DNA from 4 places in the Streptomyces sp. SLBN-118 genome. Region 4 is predicted to be linked to each of the others. Evidence: riboswitches for the same ligand, from Rfam matches in the RefSeq annotation. Region 4 holds a riboswitch; each other region holds the start of a gene.
What was found. A riboswitch is a leader RNA that binds a small molecule or an ion and turns the genes downstream of it on or off. The one in region 4 is predicted to bind cyclic di-AMP.
Positions count from the first base shown of each region.

Region 1: it holds a riboswitch for cyclic di-AMP, as region 4 does, so the genes downstream of both, tgmA (putative ATP-grasp-modified RiPP) here and FBY35_RS02965 (transglycosylase SLT domain-containing protein) in region 4, are expected to answer to the same signal.
Region 2: it holds a riboswitch for cyclic di-AMP, as region 4 does, so the genes downstream of both, FBY35_RS35485 (M23 family metallopeptidase) here and FBY35_RS02965 (transglycosylase SLT domain-containing protein) in region 4, are expected to answer to the same signal.
Region 3: it holds a riboswitch for cyclic di-AMP, as region 4 does, so the genes downstream of both, FBY35_RS32710 (transglycosylase family protein) here and FBY35_RS02965 (transglycosylase SLT domain-containing protein) in region 4, are expected to answer to the same signal.

Region 1 is NZ_VFNP01000002.1:2,303,954-2,307,729, forward strand. It holds gene FBY35_RS29010 (amino acid adenylation domain-containing protein) at 1-1,225, shown strand, start outside; gene FBY35_RS29015 (leucyl/phenylalanyl-tRNA--protein transferase) at 1,222-2,034, shown strand; gene tgmA (putative ATP-grasp-modified RiPP) at 2,382-2,573, opposite strand; cyclic di-AMP (ydaO/yuaA leader) riboswitch at 3,023-3,179, opposite strand; gene FBY35_RS36230 (hypothetical protein) at 3,557-3,712, shown strand.
Region 2 is NZ_VFNP01000002.1:3,714,162-3,717,937, forward strand. It holds gene FBY35_RS35480 (aldo/keto reductase) at 1-567, opposite strand, end outside; gene FBY35_RS35485 (M23 family metallopeptidase) at 694-1,743, opposite strand; cyclic di-AMP (ydaO/yuaA leader) riboswitch at 1,755-1,911, opposite strand; gene FBY35_RS35490 (PP2C family protein-serine/threonine phosphatase) at 2,169-3,287, opposite strand; tRNA gene FBY35_RS35495 (tRNA-Met) at 3,455-3,528, opposite strand; gene FBY35_RS36320 (hypothetical protein) at 3,579-3,728, opposite strand; gene FBY35_RS35500 (RNA polymerase sigma factor) at 3,763-3,776, opposite strand, start outside.
Region 3 is NZ_VFNP01000002.1:3,139,085-3,142,860, forward strand. It holds gene eno (phosphopyruvate hydratase) at 1-416, opposite strand, end outside; gene FBY35_RS32710 (transglycosylase family protein) at 733-1,398, opposite strand; cyclic di-AMP (ydaO/yuaA leader) riboswitch at 1,402-1,577, opposite strand; gene FBY35_RS32715 (transglycosylase family protein) at 1,837-2,721, opposite strand; gene FBY35_RS32720 (cytochrome P450) at 2,834-3,776, opposite strand, start outside.
Region 4 is NZ_VFNP01000001.1:627,528-631,303, forward strand. It holds gene FBY35_RS02960 (NAD(P)/FAD-dependent oxidoreductase) at 1-876, opposite strand, end outside; gene FBY35_RS02965 (transglycosylase SLT domain-containing protein) at 947-1,729, opposite strand; cyclic di-AMP (ydaO/yuaA leader) riboswitch at 1,734-1,922, opposite strand; gene FBY35_RS02970 (YncE family protein) at 2,350-3,426, opposite strand; gene FBY35_RS02975 (MbtH family protein) at 3,662-3,776, opposite strand, start outside.

The DNA.
Region 1 (3,776 bases), on a different contig from region 4:
CGTCGACTTCACCGCCGAGACCGATCGGCGCGTTCCGGCAGTGCGACACAACGCGCCCGCTCCGCACCCCCGGCACCCCGGCGACGTCCTCCTCACCGGCGCGACGGGGTTCTGCGGCGCGTACATGATCGACGAGCTGCTGCGCACGGCCACGGGTCGGGTCCTCTGCCTGGTCAGGGCCTCCGACGAGCTGGAGGGAATGGAGCGGCTCCGCGAGAGCCACAAGCGGTACGTCCTCAGCGATCTTTTCAGCGACCGCGTGCAGCCGGTCGTCGGCGACCTGGGCAAGCCCGGACTGGGGCTTTCTCCCGGCGCCTTCGAGGAGCTGGGGTCGACCATCGACGCCGTCTACCACTTCGGCGGCCAGGTCAACTTCATCTACCCGTACCACGACTTGCGCGCGGCCAACGTCGAGGGAACCTACGAGATCATCCGCCTCGCCGCCGACAGGGCCGTGCCCGTCCACTTCACCTCCAGCATGGCGGTGCTCGCCGGGTTCGGGCCGGCCGGGGTGCGTGAGGTGACAGAGAACACGCCGCTGCGCTTCCCGGAGTATCTGTCGGTGGGATACGTGGAGAGCAAGTGGGTCGGCGAGGCGCTGCTGAAGAAGGCGTCCGACGCGGGCCTGCCGGTAGCCATCCACCGCCTGATGGACATCACGGGCGGCAGCACCACCGGCGTGATGAACACCAGCAGCGAGATGGCCGCCCTGTTCGGCTTCATCGCGCGGACCGGGCTGTGCCCTGACGTCCGGCTGCCGCTGGACTTCCTGCCGGCCGACCACCTCGCCCGCGCAATCGGGCACATCTCCACCCACCATCCCGCTCGTGGCGAGGTCTACCACCTCACCAACCCCCGTCCCACGCTGCTGGATTCGCTCGCCGAGCGCCTGCGCCGGCGGGGCTACCCGGTCCAGGCGATCCCGTACGCCGAATGGATCGCCGCTCTGGTGAAGTACGCGGCCGGGCACCCCACCGACCCGATAACCCCGTTCGTCCCGCTCTTCGTCGACCGCTGTGCCCGCGCCGACATGACCGTGAGCGAGATGTACTTCCAGGGCGTTTTCACGGAGTTCACCCGCGACAACGCGGAACGGGCCCTGGCGGACGCCGGGATCGACACTCCGCCGGTGGACGCGATGATGGACGGCTACATCGACTACCTCCAACAAGCCGACTATGTGAGGCCGGTGAAGAACCAGGAGCAGGGAGCGTCACGGTGGTGAGCCGATGCCCGGGCTGGGAGACGCTGGACGTGCTGGGAGCCGCGCCCGACGGTCCGGTGGCCTTCTCCGCCGACCTCAGTCCCACCAGCCTCCTGAAGGCGTACCGGGCAGGGGTCTATCCGTTCCCGGCATCCGACGAGTACACCCGCGTCCTCAACGAGGTGGTCTTCGCCGACCAGGTCGAGGACGGCCGCATCCCGCTCGTGGGGGAGGACTCGGCCGATCCCTACGCCGTCTCCTGGTGGTCGCCCGACCCCAGGCCGGTGCTGCCCGTCTCGGCCGCGCACCTCAGCCGGAGCCTCGCCCGGCAGCTGCGCAACAAGCTGCCGTGGTCGACCAGCATGAACCAGAGGTTCGAGCAGGTCGTCCGCGAATGCAGCACCGACCGCGACCCCCTGTGGCTCACCGAAGAGCTGATCGCGAGCCTGATCAGCCTCCACGAGCTGGGGCATGCTCACAGCGTCGAGGTGTGGGAGGGCGACGATCTGGTCGGCGGTGTCTTCGGCCTCCAGGTCGGATCGGTCGTCAGCATGGACTCGATGTTCTTCCATCGTCCAGGTGCCTCGAAGGTCGCGGTGTCCGACCTCGCGGCGCGCTTCGCCGAGGCCGGCGGTGAGCTGCTCGACGCGCAGCGGGACAGCCCGCACGTCCGCGGCCTGGGCGCCCTTCTCGTACCGCGGAAGGAGTATGTGCGACATCTCCGCGGCACCGGGCGCGACGGCCTCCCGATGCCCACCGCCACCTTGCCCGCCCGCCGCCTCGCCGAGCCGGCGGCCGGACACGGTGCTGGGGTCGCCCCGTCGCGCTGACACGAGCCACGCTCGATGGCACAGCCTCGAACTCGGGCACATGCAGCGGACCGGCGAACTCCAGTGCCGGTCGCAGGCTCCGCCCGCCCAGCAGCACAGCGTCCCGTAATAGTCGATGGTGAGCACCGAGCCCAGTCCGATGACCAGTGCCGCCAGATGTACGAACAGCGCGACCGTGCGGGCCGTTTGGCCGACGTCCACGTGCAGTCGGTATCACCTCGCGCGCCGACCTGATCCGCCGGTTCGCAGCCCGGACGTGCTCCGGCACATGATCCGCGGTAGCCGTCGCCGTGCAGAAGGCTGTCGGGCAGGTTCACAGACGGAGCGGCGTGCGGGTTGGCGGACCGTCAGTCGTCGAAGTGCGTCTGGGAACCGGCGGTGGACGTGGTGGTACCGCACGCCAGCAGCAGGTCGTGGTCGTTGACGGCCGGGCGCCCGTCGGACAGGACGTTCAACTGGAGCGTGGGGTCATAGGCGTAAGGGACCACGTCCGGGGCAGGCACGGCGGGACGGGCATAGTTCAGTGCGAACGGTCTCATGATGTCTCCTCATACGTGCCGGTGGGGCGGCAGGCTCCGAACTTCCTCATCGGGCAGGGGTGTTGGGGCGGTGGTTGCGCGCAGCCACCGACAACGTCCTTCCGGACCGCAACGACAGCCGCCGATTTCCGGGCCCGCCGAACGGGCACCGGCTGTCGCGCTCGTACGGATGACGGGTGACCGGGGTCCACGGCTGAGGTCGCATCGCGCTGCGCCTGGGCGAAGCGTCGACCAGGGCGACGTGTCAGGTCTCCGCGCGATGGTGACGCCGGACGGCACATCGATACGGGACAGCAGCCCGTACTGCGTGTACTCGCCGACGGCGTGCTTGATCAGGACCTCTAGCCGAATGTTTCGCCTCGGCCGACGGCACAGGCGCGGCTGACGAGCTGCCGGGTGGCGGCCTGGTGATGTGGGACGCGTTGTCGTCCGACTGCAGATGTCAAGGTGGCTCCGTACTCCGAACGCCTACGAGGTGAGCTGTCGGGTTCGGGCTGGAGTTGCCCGGCCGTGGTTCTCACGGCTTCACCCCAAGCCGCCCGGGTACGTGTTGTCCCGTACGGCGCAAGTGGGTCCCCCGCTCCTGCCAGGCGGTGTGGTGATGTGCTGCCGCGCGCCGGGGGCAGGATTAGGCGGTCCGGCCACGCGGTGTTCGACTTCTCCGAACGCCGAGCACGTTAGGGGGACCTTGCGTTCGAGCACAAGGTCTCCACAACCGGACTTGCATCAACTGGCTTTTCCTACAAGTGAGTTCGTGATAGGTACACCCGGTACCCCCGGTAAGGAGTGATGCGTGCAGGCGTTTGCGTGTCAGTAATCCAGGCTGCTAAGACGGTGCCGACCCGCGTCGACAGCGCTTGCCTTGCCGGCTCCGGACGGAGTGCGGGCACTCCCCCGAGCACGAGGCAAACGGGCGCTGCGGCCTTGATTACCGGGCCGCCCGACGGGGGCCGCGTGGTGCCTTCAGGGCGAGGAGCGGGCCGATGGCGAGAAGTACGGCGAGGGCGGCACAGCCGTGGGTGAGGGTGGAGAGAGCCAATACCGGCGACGAGGAGCGAGGTGACGGCGTCCTCGCTGAACCCGCCGAGGTTGGCGCCGATACCGTGGGCGCCGAGGGCGGGGTGAAGCCGGCGGCGTAGAGCGGCCACATGGCCCGCTTCGAGGCTATGGCGGTGGCGGGTCACGGGGTCGGCTCCTCGTCGG
Region 2 (3,776 bases), on a different contig from region 4:
GCGGGCGACGAGGTTGTAGTGCGGCTGCAGCACGGCATACCGGGCGAGCCCCTCGCGCTCCGAGAAGTCCAGCGACTCCTGGAGCCGCTCCGCGCTGAGGTTGGAGGCCCCGATCGCGCGGATCTTGCCCTCCTTCACCAGCTGGTCGAGGGCGCTGATGATCTCCTCGACGGGGACACCGGGGTCGTCGAAGTGCGTGTAGTACAGGTCGATGTAGTCGGTGCCGAGCCGCTTCAGCGACTCCTCTGCCGCAGCTTTGATGGTGGCAGGCGAGAGCCCCTTGTACCGGGGATGGGCGCCGACCTTGGTGGCGATGACGACATCGGCACGGTTGCCGCGCTCGGCGATCCACCGGCCTATGACGGTCTCGGACTCGCCGCCCTCGTTGCCCGGTGCCCAGGCGGAGTAGCTGTCGGCGGTGTCGATGAAGTTCCCGCCGGCCGCGGCATAGGCATCGAGCACGGCGAAGGACTGCGCCCGGTCTGCGGTCCAGCCGAAGACGTTGCCGCCGAGGGCGAGCGGGAAGACGGCGAGGCCGGACGAGCCGAGGGTACGGAGAGAGGTCATGGCTTGATCAACGGTCTTACCGGTACGGCCTATTCCGCCGTGTCCACGCACAGCACAGGGCCGGGGCAGACAGACCGGCAGTCCTGGCGTCGGGGGGTGAGCGCCAGGACTGCCGGTGATCAAAAGTCAGGGCGTGAGGCCCTTGCTCTGCAGCCAGGCCATCGGGTCGATCCCGGTTCCGTCGGCCGTGTGGACCTCGAGGTGCAGATGCGGGCCCGTCACATTGCCCGTCGCGCCGACGCGGCCGATCGTCTCGCCCGTCGTCACCCTCTGGCCGGCGCTCACCGACATCGAGGACTGGTGGCAGTACCAGACCTCCGTGCCGTCGTCGAGCTCCAGCACCGTGCGGTAGCCGTATGACCCGGACCAGGCCGCCGACTTGACGGTGCCGCTGTGCACGGCCTTGAGGGGCGTGCCCGTCGGGGCCGCGAAGTCCAGGCCGGTGTGGTAGCCCGAGGACCACATCGAACCGGCCTCACCGAAAGTTGAGGTGAGGGTGTACGAGGAGGTGGGCAGCGCGTAGCTGGCAGCGAGCTTGGCGAGGCGCTCGGCCTCCGCCTTCTCCGCCGCGGCCTTCTCGGCTGCAAGTTTCTCCGCCTCGGCCTTGGCCTCCGCCGCGGTCTGCTGCGCCTTCGCCTCCGCCGCGGCCTTCTCCGCCGCGGCCTTCTCCGCGGCCGCCTTGGCCTCGGCGTCCGCCTCGGACCGCTGCTGATCGGCCTGCTGGAGGATGCGGGCACGCAGCGCGTCACCGGCGGAGCCCTGCGCCTCGAGCCGGGAGCCGGTGCCGCTGTCAGCGGCGAGGGTCGCCGAGGTGAGCGGAGCGGTGTTCCCGGCGTCGGCGTCCGAGGAGTCGTCGGACATGAACGAGCCCACGCCCGGAAGGGACTTGGCGTCGGGCAGGTTGTCCGCGATCGAGTCGGGGAGCGAAATGGAGACCGGCGGCTTGCTCTGCGCGGTGGCCATGCCGCCCGCGCCGACCGCGGCGATCACACCGACACCGAGCACAGTGGAGCTGCGGGCAAGTCCGCCGCGCTGCTTCATGACACGGTGCCGGCCGCGCACCGGACGGACGGAGTCCTCGGTGGGGTTCCATTCCTCCCATGCCCGCTCTGGCCCCTCGTCGCCGAAGAAGTCAGTTTCGAAGGGTGCTGTCGGGGCAGGTTTGTTGGACGCCACGGAGGCGTACTCCTTTCCTTCCTTACCGCCTACCGGGTTAGCTGACGGGTTCGGAGCAGGAAGGTCTCCTACGGGTGCCTCCGCCGCGGAAGTAAGCGGCAAAAGGTGCCCGATTCACCCCAATTGATGGTTCCCCGGTTCCCTCGCGGGATTCGGCGCGTGCGCACGGTGCCGCCTCTTGCGACGACTGGGACGACCGCGCTGCGTTATCGAACGTTAATAGACGACGGGGTCCGATTCCAAGCCGTTCCGGCTGATCATTAACAATGCCTGCCGGGACCAATCGGGACACAAGCGCCCGGAGTCGGGCGAGTTGATCACCCCTCATGCACCACCTGCCACCCCCCGGTACCTGACGGTGCATCACTTGTTAAGCGGAGGGGCGCCTCTCGATTACGTACCGTGCCCATCAGTGATCCTGCCGATCACGGGCACGACCCTGCGGTGCTTCTGCTGCCCTCCAGGGGGCGGCCGACCGCAAGCAGCGCCATGTCGTCCGTCGTAGCGCTGCCCGTATGACGCCGTACGTCATCCACCAGTGCGTCCAGCAGGTCCTCGGGCCCGGCAAACAGCCGCCCCGCCAGCCGCCGGCCGGGGTCGTAGAAGACACCGTTCGCATCGCGCGCCTCGGACAGCCCGTCCGTGTAGAGAAGCAATGTGGCCCCGGGTGGCAGCCCGTGCGTGTCCGCGCGGTCCGGCCAGATCCCGAGGCCCATCCCGAGCGGCAGCGCGGCCTGGGTCGGCTCCAGGATGCCCACGCCGCCGTCCGCGTACAGCAGGAGCGGCTCCGGATGGCCCCGGTTCACGACCCGTACGACCCCGTCGCCGCGCGGGATCTCGGCCAGTACGGCGGTGGTGAACCCCTCGGCCGCGTCCAGGTTGTGCCGCACGCCCTCACGCATCAGCGCCCGCTCCAGGCGCGCGGCGACCCCTTCGAGTGAGCGCTCCTGCTCGGCGGCCTCCCGGAACGCCCCGATGACCACGGCCACCGTCTCGACCGCCTGCATCCCCTTGCCGCGTACGTCCCCGACGACCAGCCGCACCCCGAAGGGCGTGTCCTGTACGGCGAAGAGGTCACCGCCGATGAACGCGTCCTCCTGCGCCGCCTCGTACCGCGCGGCGACACGCAGTTCCCCGATCCGGTCCGCGGGGGATGGCAGCACCGCGCGCTGCACGGCCTCGGCGATCACACGGGCCGACGCAAGGCGCTCGCTGCCGAGCCGTACCACCCGGTTGATCAGCAGCGCGAGGCCCGCGACGGTGATCACCGTCGTGAGCTCGGTGAACGCCGTGATCTGCGAGACGGTCTGGTTGTAGAAGTGCAGCCCGGTCACACCGAGGATCGCCGCGATACCGGCCAGCAGGGTGCCGAACCAGGTGAAGATCGGGGCCGCGATCAGCGGCGCGGCCGCGAAGAGCGGGACCGCGGTGAACCGGGGCGGCGTCGCGAGGTCGAAGATCAGGCCGGCGGCGATCATCAGGGCGGGCAGCAGGCGGACGAATCCGCGGGAGATGTCGGCTCCGCCCTGCTCTCGCTTCCCCACGCGTGCTCTCCTGCCCGGTCCCCACACGGCTGCGGACGGTACCGCGCCCTTCCCAGGCTGGCCGCAGCCGCGCCGGGCGGCGAGTCGCCGTCGGCCAACCGGGCGATGCGCGGAGCGCACACGACAGTGGCCCGGCACTCTGTCGAGTGCCGGGCCACTGTCGTCAGTAGCGGGGACAGGATTTGAACCTGCGACCTCTGGGTTATGAGCCCAGCGAGCTACCGAGCTGCTCCACCCCGCGTCGGTGAACACCACCTTACGCCATCCGGAGCAAGATCAAATCCATTTTGTTCAGAGGCGCCGCAGACGCAGCGCGGAGAGGGCTCCGCCGGCCGCGATCAGGGCGGCAGCGGCAAATGCCGCGTACCAGGTCGCGCTGGAGAATCCGGTGCTGGCGAGGGCGCCGGTGGCGGTGACGGGGGTGTTCCCGCCGGCCACCACCGTGGCCGAGGAGATGGGGTCGCGGGGGGGGGAGCTATGCCGGGGGCA
Region 3 (3,776 bases), on a different contig from region 4:
GGGCCGCCGAGGTAACGGAAGAGCGGCAGGTCGGAGGCCTCGGAAGCGGCGTGAGCCACGGCGAGCGAGACACCGAGGATGGCGTTGGCGCCGAGCGACGACTTGTCCGGGGTGGCGTCCAGGTCGAACATCGCCTGGTCGATCAGGCGCTGCTCGGTGGCGTCGTAGCCGACGAGCTCCGGGCCGATCTGCTCGATGACGGCGAGGACGGCCTTCTCGACGCCCTTGCCCTGGTAGCGGTTCTGGTCACCGTCGCGGAGCTCAAGAGCCTCGAACGCACCGGTGGAGGCGCCGGACGGAACAGCAGCACGGCCCGTGCTGCCGTCGTCGAGGCCAACCTCGACCTCGACCGTGGGGTTGCCTCGGGAGTCCAGGATTTCCCGGGCTACGACGACGTCGATGGACGGCACGAGCATCTCCTTCTGGGATGTGACGCTGAAAGTGCAGGGTCTCTTTGGCCTTGCGGCAAGAGCCTAACCGGCGCGGCGGCATCGGTCGGCCGCTGCCCGCCCGCTGGGACGAAAAACGGCATGAAGAGACTCGACGCAGGACAAACAGCGCGTGAACTACCCGGAAGTAACAGCGGTAGCGGCGTGCGGGGCACAGAAAGAACCCCGCTCCGGCGCGCAGGGGGGAATGCGCGCCGGACCGGGGTGGCTGTGGGGGACGGGGCTCCGCAGGTTTCGGTGGTCCGCCGGGCCCACCGAATCCTGGGGCTCCGCCCTGCCCGGGTCAGCTCAGGTGGAGCAGCTGGCCCGGGAAGATGACATCGGCGTCGCTGATGATGTTCTTGTTCAGGTCGAACAGCTTCTTCCAGCCGCCCTTGACCTTCTCGGCCTTCGCGATCTTGCCGAGGGTGTCACCGGCCTTGACCTTGTACTCGCCGTCGCCCTTCTTCACAGCCTTCTTCGGGGCTGCGGGACGCGCGGAGCGGGTGGTGGGGGCCTCGGCGCGCTTCTGGGCCGGCTTCGCGGCGGGCTTCGCCGGCTGCACGGCGGCGGAGCCGCCGTCGTACGGGGCGTTGGACAGGTTCACGCCACAGTTCGGCCAGGCACCCTTGCCCTGGCCCGCGAGGACCTTCTCGGCCACGGTTATCTGCTGGGCCTTGGAGGCCAGGTCGGCGCGGGAGGCGTAGGCGGTGCCGCCGTAGGCGGCCCAGGTGGAGTTGGTGAACTGCAGGCCACCGTAGAAACCGTTGCCCGTGTTGATGGACCAGTTGCCGCCGGACTCGCACTGGGCGACGGCGTCCCACTCGGACGCGGTCGCGGCGGAGGACGAGGTGGCACCCATCAGCGGGAGGGCGACAGCGGCACCGGCGACGCCGGCGAACGTGGCGATACGGGTAGCGCGGTTGAAAGCGGTCGGGCGGCGGTGCTTGGTTTTGCCGGAAAGCAGCATGGAGCTTCTCCTCACCGACGCCTACGAGGTGAGCTGTCGGGTTCGGGCCAAGTGAGTTGCCCGGTCGCACGTCCTTGCATGCGACTTCACCCCAAGCCGGTCTCAGCCGTCGATCTCTCAACAGCCGGGCCCGGCACTTACCTTGGGTCCCCCGCTCCTGCCTTCGGCGCTCTGCGCGACGACTACTCCCCCCGACCGACGGCAGGATTCGGCGTGACGGTCAGTGGTGCCCGCGGTGGCGAGCGGTTCCGACCGTAAACACACGACTCCCCGATGTTCAAAGACGAACATCGGGGAGAAATCGCCCATTCTGCCAAGTGGGACATTTACGTTTCCGCAGGTGACGGGCGGAATGGGTGATTCCGCCGGGTCAGATGCGTCAGTTGGGACAAAGAGACCCTTGTCTCACTTGCGCAGACTCGGACATAGAGGTGCGAACTACCCCTGCCCCAGGTCCAGATCGAGGCTCTGGCCAGGACGGATGAGGTCGGGGTTGTCGCCGACGGTCTCGCGGTTCTTCTCGTAGAGCGCGGTCCAGCCGCCGGAGAGCTTCTCCTTGTCGACGATCGCGGAGAGGCTGTCACCCGGGACGACGGTGTACTCACCCGGAGCCGCGTCCGCACTGTCGGCCTTGTCCGACTCGTCTGCCCCTTCTGTCCCCTCATGCGCCGAACCGTCACCTCGCGAGGCATGACGCCCCGTTTCGCGCTCACTGTCCGCACTGCCCGGCTCGGTCTCCTCGGGGGCCGCCTCGCCGCGGTGCCTGCCATCGCCCTGTGGCGCTTCGGGAGCCGGCGTCGCCGACTTGGTCACATCAGAGGTCGGCTTGGCCGACGGCTCGGCGGAAGGCTCGGCGGACGGGCCGGTCGACTCCTCGGGCGCAGTCGGCGCCGGGGCCTTGATCGCCGGCGAGGGTGCGGTGCCGGGGTCGACGCCGGTCGCCGTGCCGTCGTCCTGCAGCCCCGCGATCGCCGCACAGCTGGACCACGCGGCGGGGCCCTGTGCGTCGAGCACCTTCTCGGCGACCGCGATCTGCTGCGAGCGGCTGGCGAGGTCGGCCGTGGGCGCGTACGCCGCGCCACCGAAGGCCTGCCAGGTCTCCTCGGACATCTGGAGTCCGCCGTAGTACCCGTTGTCGAGATCGGCGCTCCACATGCCCCCGCTCTCGCACTCGGCGACGCGGTCCCACGTGGAGGAATCGGCGGCGGAGGCGGAACCGGCTCCGAGCAGGGGGATCGCGATGGCCGAACCCGTCACCCCTGCCGCGAGAACGATGGCCGGAGCCTGGCGGGGTCGGCGGTGTCGGCCATGGCCGGAGAGCATGCGGTTGCCTTTCGCGTGACTGCTGAGACGGCAGTGAAAGTAACCGCAATCGAGCGCACATCACAAGTCGATGCAGCGGAGATCACGTGAAAGTCACAGTCTTGACGGGCTGTCAGATCTGCCGAGGGGTGAACTCAACGGGCAGAGTGCGCAATCCACGCATAATCAGCCCTCCGCGCCATCGCAAATCGGCTGGATCGCCCGCAAGGCGCAAGTCCGGCATTCTCCTGAGCAGCGTCGCGAGCGCGGTCTGCCCCTCCAGCCGGGCGAGCGGAGCGCCCAGGCAGTAGTGGATGCCGTGCCCGTACCCGAGATGCTGGTTGTCACGCCGGGAGAGATCGAGGGTGTCCGGAGCGTCGAAGCGCTCCGGGTCCCGGTCGGCGGCCGCGAGTACGACGAGTACGGGATCGCCCGCCGCGATCCGCTGCCCGCCGATGGTCAGCGACTCGGTGGCGAACCGCCAGGTCGCGAGCTCCACGGGGCCGTCGTAGCGCAGCAGTTCTTCCACTCCGGTCTCCAGGAGCGCGGTTTCCCCCGCAGCCAGCGAGTGCTGCAGACGCCGGCGCTGTTCCGGGTTGCGCAGCAGCGCGTACACGCCGTTGCCGATGAGATTGACCGTCGTCTCGAAGCCCGCGAAGAGCAGGATGAAGGCCATCGCCGCGGCCTCGTTCTCGGTGAGGTGCTCGCCGTGGTCGCTGGCGCGGATCAGCCCGGAGATCAGGTCCTCGCCGGGTTCTTCCCTTTTACGGTGGATGAGTTCGGCGAGATAGCTCCGCATCTTCTTCACCGAGCGGGCGACTCCGCCGCGTGGCCCGCCGCCGTGACGGATCATCATGCCCGCCCAGTCGCGGAAGTCGTCCTGGTCCTCGCGCGGGACGCCGAGCATGTCGCAGATGGCATAAATGGGCAGCGGGAACGCGAACTCGTGGATCAGGTCCGCCTCCCCCTTCTCCACGAAGCCGTCGATGAGCCGGTCGGTCAACTCCTGTACCCGCGGGGCGAATTCGGCGACGACCCGCGGAGTGAAGGCCTTCGACACCAGCCGCCGCAGCCGG
Region 4 (3,776 bases):
GTGCGGGAAACGGGCCGCGAACGCCTCGAACCCCTCCTCGTCTATGGGCGGTTCGTCGCCGCGTACGCCCGACAGAATCACGAGGTAACGGCCGTCCTCCAGGGGCAGCACGCCGCCCCCGCACACCTGCGAGGGGTTGGGGAAGACGTAATAACCGAGCGAATCGGAGCCGAGGTTGTCGCTCTTGTTGTGGTAGATCCGAGAGGCGTAGGCGAGACCCGTGTCAATGGTCTCCACCTCCGGGGGCTCGGCGCCGATCGCCGACAGCCACTGCGAGGCGCGCGAACCGCGTCCCGACGCATCGAGCACCAGGCCGGCTTCGAGCACCTGGGGCTCCTGCCCGACGGCGTGGGGACCCTCGCCGCGGGGGCGCAGCAGCACACCTCGTACCCGGGAGGCATCGCCGAGCAGCCCGACGGCCTCCGCCGATGTGACCGTCGCGATCGCCGGGTTGGCCAGGACGCGCTCACGGACCAGGTGCTCGATCTGTCCGCGGGAGCCGGTGTAGATGTACGAGGTCGGCTCCGTACGCCTGAACCAGCGGCCGCTCTGCCACTGCACCATGTCCGAGGGCTGGCCGAGCCGGGGCGCGCCAGAAGCCCTCAACTCGGCCATGAAACCCGGCAGTAGAGCCTCGAGGGCGAGCTGTCCGCCCTCGAGCAGCACATGCGCGTGGCGCCCCTGCGGCACGCCGGCACGCGGTTTGGGGCTCTCGGGAAAGCGGTCGCGCTCGACGATCGTCACCTTGTCGGCGTGCTCGGCGAGTACGTGTGCCGCCAGCAGCCCGGCCAGGCTGCCCCCGATAACGACGGCGTGGCGCCCTCTCGCGCCCGCCCCCCGTCGCCAACTGCCGTTTTTCTGCCCGTCGTCCACCATGTGCCAGCCCCTCGTGGTCAGCGAGTTGATCCAAGTCTGACCAGTATCCCGGCGCGGAGGGGCAGGCCGGTCAGTACGCGCCGTTCACGTTGTCGATCGAACCGTACTTGTCGGCGGCGTAGTTGCACGCTGCGGTGATGTTGGCGACCGGGTCGTAGCTGTCCATCGACGTGCCGGGCACGTGGTAGGCGAAGAAGGTCGGGTCGATGACCTGCAGGAGGCCCTTGGACGGCGTTCCCGCCATGGCGTTGGAGTCCCAGTTGTTGATGGCCAGCGGGTTGCCCGAGGACTCGCGCATGATGTTGCGGTGGATGCCGTCATAGCTGCCGGGGATGCGGTGCTTGGCCATGACGTCCAGCGACTCCTTGATCCAGCCGTCGAGGTCGTTCGTGTACGCCTTCTTCTTCGGCTTCACAGCGGGGGCGCTCTTCCCCGCGGTCAGAGTGGTCGCACGCTTGGAGCGGTTGGCCCGGTCGGCGGCGGGGGCCGCCTTGGCCTTCTTGCCGATCGTCAGCTTGAGGCCGGGGTGAATCAGCCGCGGGTCACCGCCGATGACCTTGCGGTTGTCCCGGTACAGCTTCTTCCAGCCGCCGCTCACGTTGAGCTGGTCCGCAATCTTGGACAGGGAGTCCCCGGCGACGACCGTGTAGGTCGTGGTGCCCGCCTTCTTCGCGAGGACGGAGGCCGTGACGGAGGTCTTGGCGGCGGGAGCGGACTGCGGTGCCGTCTGCGCGGAGGCCACACTCGCGCCGATCACCGGCAGGACCAGGGCGGTGCCGCCCGCGCCCGCGGCGACGAGACCGCGGCTGAGTGCACGGGACTTGGGACGGCGATGCTTACCCTTTCCGGGCATGGCGAATTCCTCTCCGTCGCCTGCGAGGTGAGCTGTCGGGTTCGGGCTGGAGATGCCCGGCCGCAATTGGCGACTTCACCCCAAGCCGTTCCGCATTCCGGATCGGCGGCTTACCTGGGTCCCCCGCTCCTGCCGTGCGTATGTCGTAGGTGGTCGGTTTCCGGACGGCGGCAGGATTCGGCGGTCCATCCGGGTTGCGGTGACCGTAAACGAGGCAGACCGGGCGGAACAAGTGCCGATTCACATTTCAATACGCGAGTCGGATTCTTCGCGAGAAATTCCCGACTGCCGGCATGATCGGGAATCTCAACTTTCTTGTCGCAGAACGGGACTGGGCGCCGGCCGCCTTGCGAAGACCTCGCGAGACGTGACCCATTTCACTGGACTGCAATGCAACCGAGTCCGATTTGCGACAGTGCGATGCGGATAAAGAGAATTCGCCCGGGTTCCTCTTGTGCGGGCATCGAATAACAATAGAGATGAACTGCCCATGCGGGCCTTTTCGGACACAATGTGCTTTTCGGGGCGTGCCCGGGGACCCCACGGGACCCCACCAGGACAGAGCAGAGCGCCCCGGACGGCGAAGCCCGCCATCCGGAGCGCTCAGGTACAGCAGCCGGTCAGCCGGTCGCACGAATGCGGTGGATGGAGTCCATCGCCTCCGCGCCGACCTCCGCCTTGTCGACGACATAGGCCGTGCCGCGCGTGACGACGACATGGTCCGTGTTCGCCCCGGTCGCAAGGTTCGCGAGCACGACTCCCTTGCGGGGGTCGACCACCGAGGTCGTACCGGATTCCCTGTTGGCCACGAAGACGTTGCCCGTGCACGCGTCGGTCGCGACCGCCAGGGCACCCGCTCCCGTCGCGATCTCCTTCCGCACCACTCCCGCGCGCAGATCGATGACGGCGAGGGAACCGCTCGTCAGATTGGCGGCGTAGGCGGTCCTGCCGTCGGCGGACAGTGCGACGTCGATCGTGCCCTTGCCGGCAGGGATCAGCCTGGGAGTGCTGGATGCCGCGGAGACCTCGATGAGCTGACCGTTGGTCAGATCGGCCGCGTAGACGGTGCCGGTGCGCTCGTCGACGGCCACGCCCGCCGGTGCCGCACCGGGCACCGTGACGCGCTTCTTCTCCTGGTATGTACGGGTGTCGAAGGCGACGATGCTGCCGTCTTCGAGCCCGGCCGTCCAGGCCAGGTTGCGCTGCTGGTCGACGACCACGTCACGAGCGTGCTTCACGCCGGGCAGCGAGGCCAGGTGCTCGCCCGTGCGCTGGCTGTAGACGGCAAGGGAGTTGTCTAGCGTGTTGGTGGTCCACACCGTGTTGTGCACGTCGTCCACGGCCACCCCGTAGACGGCCTCCCGCGCCCCGGTGGCCTCGTCCTTGAGGGGCGGCGTGTAGGCGGCCTTCACCTTCAGCGTTGCCGGGTCCACCTTGAGCAGCTGGGTCTGGGTGACCGGGGGGTATCCGACAGAGCTGGTGACCCACAGGACATTGTTCCGCGCGGAATAGGCGGACTGGTAAAGGCCCTTGCCCAGCTCGGCCGAGTCGACCGTGTAGGACGCCTGGAGCGTGTGAACCTTCGCCGGGGCCGCGGCCGTGGCCGTGGCCGTGCCGGCCGGGCCGAGCGCGCAGGTGGCGGTTATGGCGGCGGCGAGCAGGACCCGGCGACGAATTGAGCTTCGGGTGCGGGACATGGTTTGTTCCTCCAGAACAATGAGAAGTGGATGCCGGTTTCATGGCACCGTGGATATGCGCCCCTGCTGGGCCCCTGCCTCACTATGGGGGCAGGACTTGTCCGTTGGCGGGTCGTTCCCCCTCGTCTGACATATCGCTGACACGTTCCGGCCGGGTATCGAGAAATGTGTCGCCGAATTCCCCGCCGTCGCGGGAGCCCTGGAATTGGTGTCCCAGGCCTTCTGCTTCACCGGATCAGCCGGGCGGCACGGACGGCACGGACGTAAGTGCCCGCAGACAGTCCTCGTGTGATGCGGGGCCGTGTTCCGTGGCCCAACCGGCGGGCACGGGCAGGAATACCGGCCACAGT